One region of the Microbispora triticiradicis genome, then DNA from elsewhere that is predicted to be linked to it. Evidence: riboswitches for the same ligand, from Rfam matches in the RefSeq annotation. Region 1 holds a riboswitch; the other holds the start of a gene.
What was found. A riboswitch is a leader RNA that binds a small molecule or an ion and turns the genes downstream of it on or off. The one in region 1 is predicted to bind cobalamin.
Positions count from the first base shown of each region.

Region 1 (6,400 bases):
ACGACGGCCGCGAACCCATCGTGATCGCCCTCCGTGAGGAGCGCGTCAACAGGGAGCTCGTCCACGAGCTCAAGCGGATCCTGACCGTCCACCCCGGCGAGACCCCCGTCCGGCTGCGCGTGGAGCGGCTCAACCGGAAGATCAACGTCGTGGAGCTGCCCGACTACGCGGTGAACATCAGCAACGGCGCGTTCGCCGGAGACATCAAGGTCCTCCTGGGGGCGAACGCGCTCGTCGTGCCCTGACCGGAATTTCCCGTACGGTCCCCCGGCCGTATGCTGTCCGGCTTGTGAAGGGTGGACTGCTGGTCGCGGGGACCACGTCGGATGCCGGGAAGAGCGTGGTCACCGCCGGGATCTGCCGGTGGCTGGCCCGGCGGGGCGTGCGGGTCGCGCCGTTCAAGGCGCAGAACATGTCGCTCAACTCCTACGTGACCGCCGACGGCGCGGAGATCGGGCGGGCGCAGGCCGTGCAGGCGGCCGCCTGCGGGCTGGAGCCGACGGCCGACATGAACCCGATCCTGCTCAAGCCGGGCAGCGATCGGCGTAGCCAGGTCGTCGTACGCGGCCGGGCCGTCGCCGACGTCGACGCCATGGAGTACGGGACCCGGCGGGACGAGCTGCGGGCCGTCGCCGTCGAGTCGTACCGGCGGCTGGCCCGCGAGTTCGACGTGGTGGTCTGTGAAGGCGCGGGCTCTCCGGCCGAGATCAACCTCCGGGCCGGGGACATCGCTAACATGGGCCTGGCCCGGGCGACCGGGCTGCCGGTGGTCGTGGTCGGGGACATCGACCGCGGCGGGGTCTTCGCGCACATGTACGGCACGGTCGCGCTGCTGGACGCCGCCGACCAGGCGCACATCGCCGGCTTCATCGTGAACAAGTTCCGGGGCGCGCGAGAGCTGCTCGCGCCCGGACTTGACATGATCGAGGGGCTGACCGGGCGCCGCGTCTACGGCGTGCTGCCCTGGCTCGACGGGCTCTGGATGGACGTCGAGGACTCCCTGTCGCTCGACACCCGGCCGCGGGGCGCGGCGGCGGCCGGTGGGGCGCTGCGGGTGGCGGTCGTACGGTATCCGCGGATCTCGAACTTCACCGACGTGGACGCGCTGGCCGCCGAGCCGGGGGTCGTGGTGACGTTCGCCACGTCCCCGGCCGAGTGCGCGGAGGCCGACCTGCTGGTCCTGCCCGGTTCGCGGGCCACCGTGAGCGACCTCGCCTGGTTGCGGGAGACCGGGATCGCCGATGTCGTGGCCGGGAGAACGGGACCGGTGCTCGGCGTCTGCGGGGGCTACCAGATGCTCGCCCGTACCATCACCGACCAGGTCGAGTCGGGCGCCGGCACGGTCGCCGGGCTGGGACTGCTCCCGGCCGACGTCGTGTTCGCCGCCGAGAAGACGCTCGGGCGGCCGAGCGGCGAGGCGTACGGGCATCCCGTGGAGGCGTACGAGATCCACCACGGGATCGTGACGCGCTACGCGGGCGAGGAGTTCCTCGACGGCTGCCGGGTGGGGAACGTGTGGGGCACCACCTGGCACGGAGCGCTGGAGAACGACGGGTTCCGGCGGGCGTTCCTCGGTGAGGTGGCGCGGGCGGCGGGACGCGAGTTCCACGCCGGCCCCGGCGTCTCCTTCGCGGCGCTGCGGGAGGCACGGCTGGACGCGCTCGGAGACCTCGTCGAGCGGAACGTCGACACCGCCGCGTTGCTCGCGCTCATCGCGGGCGGGCCGCCCTCAGGACTCCGGGTCCTACCGCCCGGCGCGGCCTGAGGTTGTTGACGCTGATTGTCCGGAACGGGTAGCGTCCGGAAGGTTTCGCGGTGACCAAGGGAAATCCGGTGAGATGCCGGTGCGGTCGCGCCACTGTATCCGGGGCATGGACCCCGGGAGCCAGGTCGCTTGGCCACCGTGACCTCGTCTGCCGGGACGCGTCATCCCTGAGGAGGCCCTTGTGAGCGACCTTCGCCCCGTCTCGAACCAGCCGCGCGGCTGAGCCGTGCTGTTCATCCGTCAGGCGGGTACGCCAGGTGCCCGGCGCGCCTGCTTCCCCATGCCCGAGGAACCCGATCCGTCGGGACTCGCCCAGGCCACGGCACAGGCCGCCGTGCTGGGCGTGCCCGGCGACGCGCTCGTCTTCGCCGCGCCGTGGCCCGCCGCCGTGGCGACCGCCCGGGCCGCGTCGGGCCGGGAACCCGTCGTGGCCGGCGCGCTCGCCGAGGCCGATTACGGGGCCTGGGCGGGCCGGCCGTTCGCGGAGGTGGCCGCGGCGGACCCCGCGGGGCTCGGCGCGTGGCTGACCGACCCGCGGGCGGTCCCCCATGGCGGGGAGAGCCTTGCCGGCATGGGCGAACGGGTGGCCGCGTGGATGGAGTCGCTCCGCGCGGACGCCGCCCGTGTGGTCGCCGTCTGCGACGCCGGGCCCATCCGGGCCGCGCTCGCGCACGCGCTCGGCCTTACCGCGACACGGGCCGCGGCCTTCGACGTCGCGCCGTTGTCCCACACCGGACTGGCCGCCGGGAACGGCGGCTGGCGGATCACGTACGTCAACCGGAAGGCCGCACCGTGAACCCTGCCTATCCCTTCAGCGCGGTCGTCGGGCTCGACGACCTGAAGCTGGCGCTGGTGCTGAACGCGGTCTCGCCCCGGGCCGGCGGCGTCCTGGTACGCGGGGAGAAGGGCACCGCGAAGTCCACCATCGTCCGCGCGCTGGCCGCGCAGTTGCCCCCGGTCGCCGTGGTGGCGGGGTGCCGGTTCCACTGTGATCCGGCGGCGCCCGATCCGGGGTGTCCCGACGGGCCGCACGAGCCGGACGCCGCGTGGGTCCGGCGGCCGGCGTCGCTGGTGGAGCTTCCGGTGGGAGCCTCGGAGGATCGGCTGGCCGGGTCGCTGGACCTGGAGCGAGCGCTGACCGAAGGGGTCAAGGCCTTCGAACCCGGGCTGCTCGCGGCCGCCCATCGGGGCGTTCTGTACGTGGACGAGGTGAACCTCCTGCACGACCATCTGGTGGACCTGCTGCTCGACGCGGCGGCGCTCGGGGTCTGCTACGTGGAGCGCGAGACCGTCTCGGTACGGCATGCCGCGCGGTTCCTGCTCGTCGGAACCATGAATCCGGAGGAAGGGGAGCTCCGCCCGCAGCTGCTCGACCGGTTCGGGCTGACCGTCGAGGTGCGGGCGACCCGGGAGCCCGGCGAACGGGCGGAGGTCGTCCGGCGGCGGTTCGCGTTCGACGCCGATCCCGAGGGCTTCGCGGCACGATGGGCTCCGGAGGAGGCCGCGCTCGCCGAGCGGATCGCGCGGGCCCGGGCCGCCCTTCCGGCGGTACGGCTGCCCGACGCTCGGCTACGGCAGATCACGGCCGTCTGCGCGGGTTTCGAGGTGGACGGTCTGCGGGCCGATCTCGTCACCGCTCATGCCGCTGTGGCGCACGCCGCCTGGCAGGGGCGGGACGTGGTGACCCGGGAGGACGTCCGGGTGGCGGCCCGGCTGGCGTTGCCGCACCGCCGTCGCCGCGATCCGTTCGACGCGCCCGGCCTGGACGAACGGCTTCTCGACGACCTGCTGGACCAGACCGAGCCCGACGGCCCCGACGACCCCGACGACCCGGATGACCGTGAGGGGCCCGGGCGGCCGGAAGGCCCTGACGGCCCCGGCGGCCCTCCAGCCGATGGTTCACAGTCCGATGGTTCGCAGCCCGGCGGCCCCGCCGCCCCGTCTCACGAAATTTCGGGAGAAGGTGGTGGTGGTCCCGCGTCCGACGCTTCTCCCGGTGACGGGGAACCCGCCTCTCGGTCCGGAGACGCGGCCCCTCACGACTCCGCCCCGGAAGACGTGGCGGCGGTCGGGGCCCCGTTCCGCGTACCCGTCCTCAGGGTCTCCGGAGTGGGCGAGGGCGCGGCGGGCCGGCGGTCCAGCGGCCGGGGACGCCATGGCCGCGCGATCGGCGCACGCCTCCCCGGCGGCGCCGGTCCCCGCGCGATCGATCTCCCCTCCACCCTCCTGGCGGCCGCCCCCCATCAGGTCCTCCGGGGCAGACGTGGTCCCGGCCTGATCCTCAGGCGGGACGACCTCCGCGAGCCCGTCCGCGAGGGCCGCGAAGGCAACCTCGTGCTGTTCGTCGTCGACGCCAGCGGCTCGATGGGGGCGCGCAGGCGGATGACGGCTGTCAAGACGGCCGTGCTGAGCCTGCTGCTGGACGCCTACCAGCGCAGGGACAAGGTGGGCCTGGTCGTCTTCCGCGGCCGGGGCGCGACCGTGGCGCTCCCCCCGACCTCCTCGGTGGAGGCGGGCGCGGCCCGGCTCCGCGCGCTCCCGACGGGGGGACGCACCCCCCTGGCCGAGGGACTCGCGACGGCGGCGGAGGTGCTCCGCGTGGAACGGATGCGTGACCCGGACCGCCGCCCCCTCCTCGTCGTCGTGACGGACGGCCGCGCGACCTCCGGCGGGGACGTGACCCGCGCGGCCACCGCGCTCGCGGGGGTGACCTCGGTCGTCGTCGACTGCGAGAGCGGGCCGGTCCGCCTGGGCCTGGCGGGCACGCTGGCCCTCCGGCTGGGCGCACGGGTGCTCCCGCTGGAGTCGCTGGGCGATCTCGTGTCCAAGCGAAGGAAGGCGGGCTGAGATGCCGCAGGGGAAGCCGGAGAACGTCCCGGACGACGGGTTGACCACCCGGCAGCGCCGGACGAGGCCGCTGCTCATGGTGCACACGGGGCCGGGCAAGGGGAAGTCGACGGCCGCGTTCGGGATGGCGTTGCGCGCCTGGAACCAGGGGTGGCCGATCGGGGTGTTCCAGTTCGTGAAGTCGGCCAGATGGCGGGTCGGCGAGGAGCGCGCGCTGACCGTGCTGGGCGCGAGCGGCGAGGGCGGCACCGTCGCCTGGCACAAGATGGGCGAGGGCTGGTCGTGGATCCAGCGGCCGGGCACCGAGGCCGACCACGCCGCCGACGCCCGCGAGGGCTGGGAGCAGATCAAACGCGACCTCGCGGCCGAGACGTACCGGTTCTACGTGCTGGACGAGTTCACCTATCCGCTCAAGTGGGGGTGGATCGACCTCGACGACGTGATCTCGGCGCTGGCCGGACGCCCGGGGGCCCAGCACGTCGTCATCACCGGACGCGACGCGCCCGCCCGGCTGGTGGAGGCCGCGGACCTCGTGACGGAGATGGGCAAGGTCCGCCATCCCATGGACGCCGGGCAGAAGGGCCAGAAGGGCATCGAGTGGTGACCGGCGTCCCGCGACTGGTGGTCGCGGCCCCGGCCTCGGGGAGCGGCAAGACGACCGTGGCCACGGGCCTGATGGCGGCGCTCGCGGCGCGCGGACTGCGCGTCGCGCCGTTCAAGGTGGGGCCCGACTACATCGACCCGGGCTACCACACGCTCGCCTCCGGGCGGCCCGGGCGCAACCTCGACCCGTGGCTGACCGGCGAGGAGCGGGTGACGCCGCTGTTCCTGCACGGCTCCGCGGGCTGCGACATCGCGGTCGTCGAGGGCGTGATGGGGCTGTTCGACGGGCGCGGCGACGGTGACTTCGCCTCGACCGCGCACGTGGCGCGGCTGCTGGGCGCGCCCGTGGTGCTCGTCGTGGACGCGGGCAGGCAGAGCAGGTCGGTGGCGGCGCTGGTGCATGGCTTCGCGACGTTCGACTCGCGGGTGCGGGTGGCGGGCGTGGTGCTGAACCGCCTCGGGTCGGCGCGGCACGAGGAGCTGTGCCGGGCGGCGCTGGAGGAGACCGGGGTTCCGGTGCTGGGGGCGGTCCACCGTGACGACGACGTGGTGACGCCGTCCCGCCATCTCGGGCTGGTCCCGGCGGCCGAGCGGCTGCCCGCCGCCGTGACGGCGGTGGACCGGCTCGGCGCGCTCGTGGCGGGCTCGTGCGACCTGGACGGTCTCGTACGGCTCGCCGGGACCGCGGCGCCGCTGACCGGCGAGCCGTGGGACCCGTCGGACGGCCGGGAGCCCGGGGCGCGGCGGGTGGTGGCGGTCGCGGGCGGCGCCGCGTTCACGTTTGGGTACGCCGAGCACGCCGAGATGCTCACCGCCGCCGGAGCGCAGGTCGCGGTGTTCGACCCGGTACGCGACGAGTCCCTGCCCGAGGGCGCCTCCGCGCTGGTCGTGGGGGGCGGCTTCCCCGAGATGTACGCGGCCGAGCTGTCGGCCAACGAGCCCCTGCGCGCCGAGGTCGCCGCGTTCCCGGGCGCGGTGGCGGCCGAGTGCGCGGGGCTGCTCTACCTGTGCGAGGAGCTGGACGGCCGCCCGATGTGCGGCCGGGTGCCGGGCGTCGCGCAGATGACCAACCGGCTGACGCTGGGCTACCGCGACGCGGTGGCCGTGCGCGACACGCTGCTGACCCGGCAGGGCGAGCGGTTCAGGGGCCACGAGTTCCACCGGACCACGGTCACCGGCGGCGGG
Region 1 is NZ_VANP01000007.1:113,701-120,100, reverse strand. Features, by position in the region: gene dnaE (DNA polymerase III subunit alpha) at 1-245, shown strand, start outside; gene FED44_RS19640 (cobyric acid synthase) at 290-1,765, shown strand; adenosylcobalamin (AdoCbl) riboswitch at 1,798-1,945, shown strand; gene FED44_RS19635 (histidine phosphatase family protein) at 2,046-2,561, shown strand; gene FED44_RS19630 (VWA domain-containing protein) at 2,558-4,612, shown strand; gene cobO (cob(I)yrinic acid a,c-diamide adenosyltransferase) at 4,614-5,216, shown strand; gene FED44_RS19620 (cobyrinate a,c-diamide synthase) at 5,231-6,400, shown strand, end outside.

Region 2 (6,400 bases), on a different contig from region 1:
CCACACGCCGTCCGCCTCGACCCGGCGCATGAACTCGTCGGGCACCCAGTTGGCCAGGTTGAGGTTGTGGGTGCGGCGCGACTCCTCGCCCGTGTTGTCGCGAAGCTCCAGGAACTCCTCGATGTCGGCGTGCCAGGTCTCCAGGTAGACGCAGGCGGCTCCCTTGCGCCTGCCTCCCTGGTTCACCGCCGCCACCGACGCGTCGAGCGTGCGCAGCCAGGGGACGATGCCGTTGGACAGGCCGTTGGTCCCCCGGATCAGCGACCCGCGCGAGCGCACCCGGGTCCAGGCGACGCCGATCCCGCCGGAGTACTTCGACAGCCGCGCCACCTGGCCGTACCGCTCGTAGATGCTCTCCAGTTCGTCGCGCGGCGAGTCGAGCAGGAAGCACGACGAGAGCTGCGGGCGGCGCGCCCCGGAGTTGAACAGCGTCGGCGAGCTGGGCAGATAGGCGAGCGCGGACATCAGCCGGTACAGCTCGGCCGCCTCGCCGACGCTCGCCGACAGGCCGCAGGCCACGCGCAGCAGGAAGTGCTGCGGGCGTTCGAGCACCCGCCGCGTGACCGGATGCCGCAGCAGGTAGCGGTCGTAGACCGTGCGCAGCCCGAAGTACTCGAACCGGTCGTCGGCCGCCGGGTCGATCAGCGCGTCCAGCGCTTCGGCCTCGTCGGCCACGAACGCGGCGACGGCGTCGCCCAGCAGCCCGGCCGCGTGGGCGGCCGCGACCGACTCGGAGAAGGCGCGCACCCCCTGGCCCGCCGTCTCCTCCTCGATGACCCGGGCGAGCAGCCGCGCCGCCCGCCGGGAGTTCTCCGGGTCGGCGACGACCCCCGCCGCCGCCTCCTCGATGGCCCGCCAGACATCCGCGGTCTCCCCCGCGCCGCGCGGCCCCGTGCCGGGGCGCGCGGGCGCGGAGACCGGGTCGGTGATCGTCATCGGTCGCCCTCTCCTCCTCGTCTCCTGACCCGGCCGGCCGGAGGGGAGGGGACGCCGCGGCGCACGCGTGCGACGGCACGGCCTGCGGGCGGCGGGCCCTCCCTCGGGGCACGGCGCGGGCGCGCGCGGTGACTCCGCGCGCGGTCGCGGGCAGGTCTTCGGGCTCGCGGGCGGCCGGCGGGACACACGCCCGCCGGACCTACTGGCCGTCGCTTCCCGGTGCGCTCACGCACCAGTGCTCTGTGACGGCGGTCGTTCCCGCTCACCGCTGCGGGGCAGCCCCGGATTCACACCGGGTTCCCTCTTGCCTCACCGAGGTGAACCAGCGACGCGATGGATCCTACATCTAGTGGGCGATCTCGCAAGCGGCCCTACAAGTTGTGTTGCTCACCGGATTCCGAGATCATCGAGAAGCAGGGCCGTACGACGCGCCTCGCCCGTGAGCCACTGCCGGAACTCCTCGCCGGCGAGCCACATCGGCGTCCAGCCGTTGCGCTCGCACAGGCGGAGCCAGGCGGGCGAGTCCGCGACGGCCCGGCACAGGCCGATCAGCGCGTCGCGCTCGCGGGCCGCCACCCCGAGGGGGGCGAGCAGGCCGGTCCAGTTCGCGTACGCCACCCGCACCCCCGACTCGGTCAGCGTGGGCGCGTCCAGGCCGGGCAGGCGCTCGGGAGCGGAGACGGCGAGCGGGCGCAGCCGCCCGGCCCTGACGTGGGCGGCGACGTCGCCGCGCCCGCCGAAGGCGAGCGCGGTCGTCCCCTCGGCCACCGCCGCGACGGCCCGGGCGGGGCTGTCGAAGGCCTCGTACGCCGCCAGCCGCGGATCGGCCCCGAGACCCCGGGCGGTCAGGCCGAGCAGCAGGTGGCCGGGCCCGCGGTCGGGCCCGCCCGCCACCTTCACCCGCTCCGGGGTGCGCAGCAGGGCCGCCGCGACCTGCTCGAACGAGCGGTAACCCGAATCGGGGGAGGCCACCAGCACCTGCCACTCCCCCGCCAGCCTGGCCAGCGGCACCGTCCGGGCGGCGAACGGCCCCGCGTCGCCGGGCGCGCGACCGAGCGCGCAGTCGGCCAGCAGGAGGGGGTCGGCGACCATCAGCCGGTCCGGCCGTCCGACGGCGAAGCGTCCGACGGCCGACGCGCCGCCGCCCCCAGCGTCCCGCGTGACCAGCACTCTGCCGGCCCAGCGGCGGGCCTCGATGAGGGACTTCAGGCTCCGGGCGACGCCGTCCCCCCAGCACTCCGGCGGGCCGGGGACGAGGAGGGAGAGCTCCCCGCGGTACGGAGGCGCCGGGGTGCCGCATCCGCCCGCCAGGGCCAGGACCCCCAGTGCGAGAACCGTACGGCGTCGCATGCCGGCACCCTCCCCCCGAAGAGCCCCTTATGCGGACAGACTATGAGCAACCACCCCATGTCATGACATAACGGACGTTACGGATGTGGCGATCGGCGGATCGGCGAGCGCGCCGCTCATGTCGTCGGTGCCGATCGGAGGCGCGGTGACAGATGCGCACCGTCCGGCTCGCGTCCGCGACGCGAGCCGGACGGGACGTGGAGGAGCTACTCGACCGTGACGCTCTTGGCGAGGTTGCGGGGGCGGTCGACGTCGCGGCCGAGGGCGACGGCCGCGTGGTAGGCGAACAGCTGGAGCGGGATCGTGAGCAGGATGGGGTCCAGCTCCACCTCGTTCCTGGGCACCACGATGCAGTCGTCGGCCGCCTCGGAGGTGCGGTGGCCGACCATGAGGATGCGGCCGTGCCTCGCCCGGATCTCGCCGAGCGTGGTGAGGTTCTTGTCCAGCAGTTCGTCGTCCGGCACGACCGCGACGGTCGGCAGCTCGGGGCTGATCAGCGCCAGCGGGCCGTGCTTGAGCTCGCTCGCCGGGTAGGCCTCCGCGTGGACGTAGGAGATCTCCTTGAGCTTCTGGGCGCCCTCGCGGGCCACCGGGTAGCCGCGGACCCGGCCGACGAACATCATGCCCGGCGCGTCGGCGTACTTCTTGGCCAGCTCCCTGATCCGGTCCTCCAGGGTGAGGATCTCCTTGATCTGCTCGGGCAGCCGCCGCAGGCCGTCGCAGATCCTGCGCCCGTCGGCCGGCGACAGGTCCCGTACCCGGCCGAGGTGCAGGGCGAGCAGCGCGAACGCCACGGCGGTGGAGGTGAACGCCTTGGTGGAGGCCACCGAGACCTCGGGCCCGGCGTGCAGGTAGATGCCGCCGTCGGTCTCCCGGGCGATGGCGCTGCCGACCGTGTTGACGATGCCGAGCACCCGGCCGCCCTTGCGCTTGAGCTCCTGAACCGCGGCGAGCGTGTCGTACGTCTCGCCCGACTGGCTGATGGCGACGTACAGCGTGTCGGGCTCGACGACCGGGCTGCGGTAGCGGAACTCCGAGGCCGGCTCGGCGTCGGCGGGGATGCGGGCCAGCTCCTCGATGAGCTGCGCGCCGATCTGCCCGGAGTAGTACGCGGACCCGCAGCCGATGATCTTCACGCGGCGGAAGGACCGGGTCTCGCGGGCGTCCATGTTGAGGCCGCCGAGGTGGGCGATGTGGAACCGGTCGTCGATGCGGCCGCGCAGGGTGCGGGCGACCGTGTCGGGCTGCTCGGAGATCTCCTTGAGCAGGTAGTGCTCGTAGCCGCCGTTGTCGTAGTGGCCGGCGTCCCAGTCGACCGTGAACGGCTCCTTGGCGGTCTCCCGGGCGTCGCTGGTGAACGTGTTGAACCCGTCGGCCTTGATGACCGCGAGCTCGCCGTCCTCCAGGTGGACGACCTGCCGGGTGTAGCGGATGAGCGCGGCGACGTCGGAGGCGGCGAACATCTCCTTCTCGCCGAGGCCGAGGACGATCGGGCTGCCGTTGCGGGCGACCACGATCTCGCCGGGGCGCTGCGCGTCGACGACGGCGATGCCGTACGTCCCGACGACGCTCTTCAGCGCCCGCAGCACGGCCTCCCGCAGCGAGTCGGTCTCCTTGACCATCCGCCCGACGAGGTGGGAGAGCACCTCGCTGTCGGTCTCGCTCTCGAACTTCACGCCCTCGCCCTCCAGGCGGCGGCGCAGCTCGTCGGCGTTCTCGATGATGCCGTTGTGCACGACGGCGATCCGCTGCTCCTGGTCGAGGTGCGGGTGCGCGTTCACGTCACTGGGCGCGCCGTGCGTGGCCCACCGGGTGTGCCCGATCCCGATCGTGCCCTTGAACTTCGCGGGCACCGCCGCCGCCAGGTCGGCGACCCGGCCCTTGACCTTGCGCGTCTTGAGACTCCTGGAGTTCACGATGGCGAGGCCTGCCGAGTCGTAGCCCCGGTACTCCAGCCGCTGGAGACCTTCGAGCAGGATGGGCGCCGCATCCTTCGGCCCGACGTAAGCGACGATTCCGCACATAACCGCTCCTATCCGTAAACGATCCTCCGGAGCTGGCGCAGGGTCAGCTCCGGTGCCGCGACACGCCTTCCCGCGAGCTCGGCGGAGATCCTGGGGAAGATCTGGTCGTTGGTCAGCCCCCTCGACTTGAGTTCGCCGTGGCGGCGCCGCACGTAGTCTTCCGCGGGCTCGCCGAAGTACGCCAGGACGTCGGCCACCACGCGGGCCGCCTCACCCGGACCCAGAGAGGTGGTCCGGGTGAGATGGCCGATCAGATCCTCGAAGGGATGCCGTGCCGTGGACACAGAGCAGGACCCTAACGCAGCGCGGATGCCGACTAACAAGTTTCTTGCCCGTTTTCGGGCAGGATCAGTCCCGAAAGCGGCTCCGCCGGGCCGCACGGCTCATGGAGGAGCGACGTCCACGAGCCGGCCGAATCCTCAGTCCGCCGGGGCGGCGGCCCGCAGCACCTTCATGAACGCGCGCATCCAGGCGGGGTGGTCGGGCCAGGCCCGCCCGGTCACCAGGTTCCGGTCGACGTGCGCCTCGCTGTCGACCCAGGTGCCGCCGCCGTTCTCGACGTCCGAGGCGCAGGCGGGGTACGCGCTGCTCTCCCGGCCCTTCAGCACCCCGGCCGCGGCCAGGATCAGCGGACCGTGACAGAGCGCGGCGATCGGCTTGCCCGCGCCGGCGAAGTGCCGCACGATCTCCTGGACGTCGCGGTCGCCGCGGAGGTACTCGGGCGCGCGCCCGCCGGGGATCACCAGCGCGTCGTACTCCTCCGGGTCCACGTCGGCGAAGGCCACGTCGGCCGCCCAGGTGTGGCCCGGCTTCTCGGTGTAGGTGTCGTAGCCCTCGACGAAGTCGTGCACGACGAACTGGAGCTTCTTCGCCGACGGCGCCGCGATGCGCGTCTCGTAGCCCTCCTCCAGAAGCCGCTGGTACGGATACATCACCTCCAGGTCCTCGGCCGCGTCGCCCGTGATGATGAGCACTTTCGCCATGGCGGGTAACCCCCTTCGCGTACGGTTGCGCCTCATCCTGCGCACGCCCTCTCCGGCTGGTCAACGGCTCGTCGCGACGCCGGATCACCTCGGCCGCTCTCGGATCGCTCTCCGGGTGGGAACAGATGGCACCGGCACCCCCGGGGATCCGCTAGAGTTGAGCACGCGTCGCCGGGGAAACCCGAGCGATGGCTGCGGAAGTGGCTCAGTGGTAGAGCATCACCTTGCCAAGGTGAGGGTCGCGGGTTCGAATCCCGTCTTCCGCTCGGAGCCCGGACGACATCCGGGCACGGGCGATTAGCTCAGCGGGAGAGCGCTTCCCTGACACGGAAGAGGTCACTGGTTCAATCCCAGTATCGCCCACCACCTCGTCAAGGCACCCATGCGGCGGTGCCTCACCGGCCGGATGGCCGTCATCCCTCTCACAGGTAACCGCACGTCGGGTACGACGTCGCGCGTTCGCGCGCGTACACGGCACCGTGTCAGCGGCCCCGGGCCGACGATCCTGAGCCGACGACACAGGTCAGCGATACGGGTCACGGTGCGGAAATCGGTGGTGCCGACGCCGGCCGCGGCAGGCGTCGGCACCGATATATATAAAACGACCGCGGTGCCGGACGCGCTTTCCCCGGCGTTCCGCACCGCCGGTGCGGCCCCCGCCATGAGCACCGGCGTCGTCTGTGGGCACGCCCATCCGTAGTGGCCTGTGCGACGCGCCTCGTCGTAATCATTTTCTATCAATTATCGCCATCCGGGCACAATCTATTTTCTGCAACGATCCCGCGACATGATCTCGATATTGCCTACATGACGACATTTGTCGGCGAATCAGCCCTGCCTGAGCCCTGTCGTGAATTGCGACAATGGCGACAGACGAGAACGAGGCCGCGCCCTCCGGACGATTCTTCTCCGCGTTTGTATGAATCCGCGCGATATGCAGGCTCACCAGGACGCGACGACGAGGGCCTGCGGCGCGGCCCGGCGCATCCGGGTCCGCAGCCAGAGCAATTGAACGGCCGTCTCGGGGGTGCAGCGACCGGCCAGGTCGAGGAGATCGTCGTCCTTGAGCCCGCGGGCGACCAGTGCGACCACGCTCCAGGAAAGTTC
Region 2 is NZ_VANP01000002.1:439,324-445,723, reverse strand. Features, by position in the region: gene FED44_RS07050 (ribonucleoside-diphosphate reductase subunit alpha) at 1-936, opposite strand, end outside; cobalamin riboswitch at 1,069-1,278, opposite strand; gene FED44_RS07045 (Bug family tripartite tricarboxylate transporter substrate binding protein) at 1,324-2,286, opposite strand; gene glmS (glutamine--fructose-6-phosphate transaminase (isomerizing)) at 2,493-4,310, opposite strand; gene FED44_RS07035 (hypothetical protein) at 4,319-4,594, opposite strand; gene FED44_RS07030 (DJ-1/PfpI family protein) at 4,730-5,293, opposite strand; tRNA gene FED44_RS07025 (tRNA-Gly) at 5,488-5,559, shown strand; tRNA gene FED44_RS07020 (tRNA-Val) at 5,585-5,659, shown strand; gene FED44_RS07015 (hypothetical protein) at 6,236-6,400, opposite strand, start outside.
Region 2: linked by a shared signal. The riboswitch ahead of FED44_RS07050 (ribonucleoside-diphosphate reductase subunit alpha) and the one ahead of FED44_RS19635 (histidine phosphatase family protein) in region 1 are both predicted to bind cobalamin.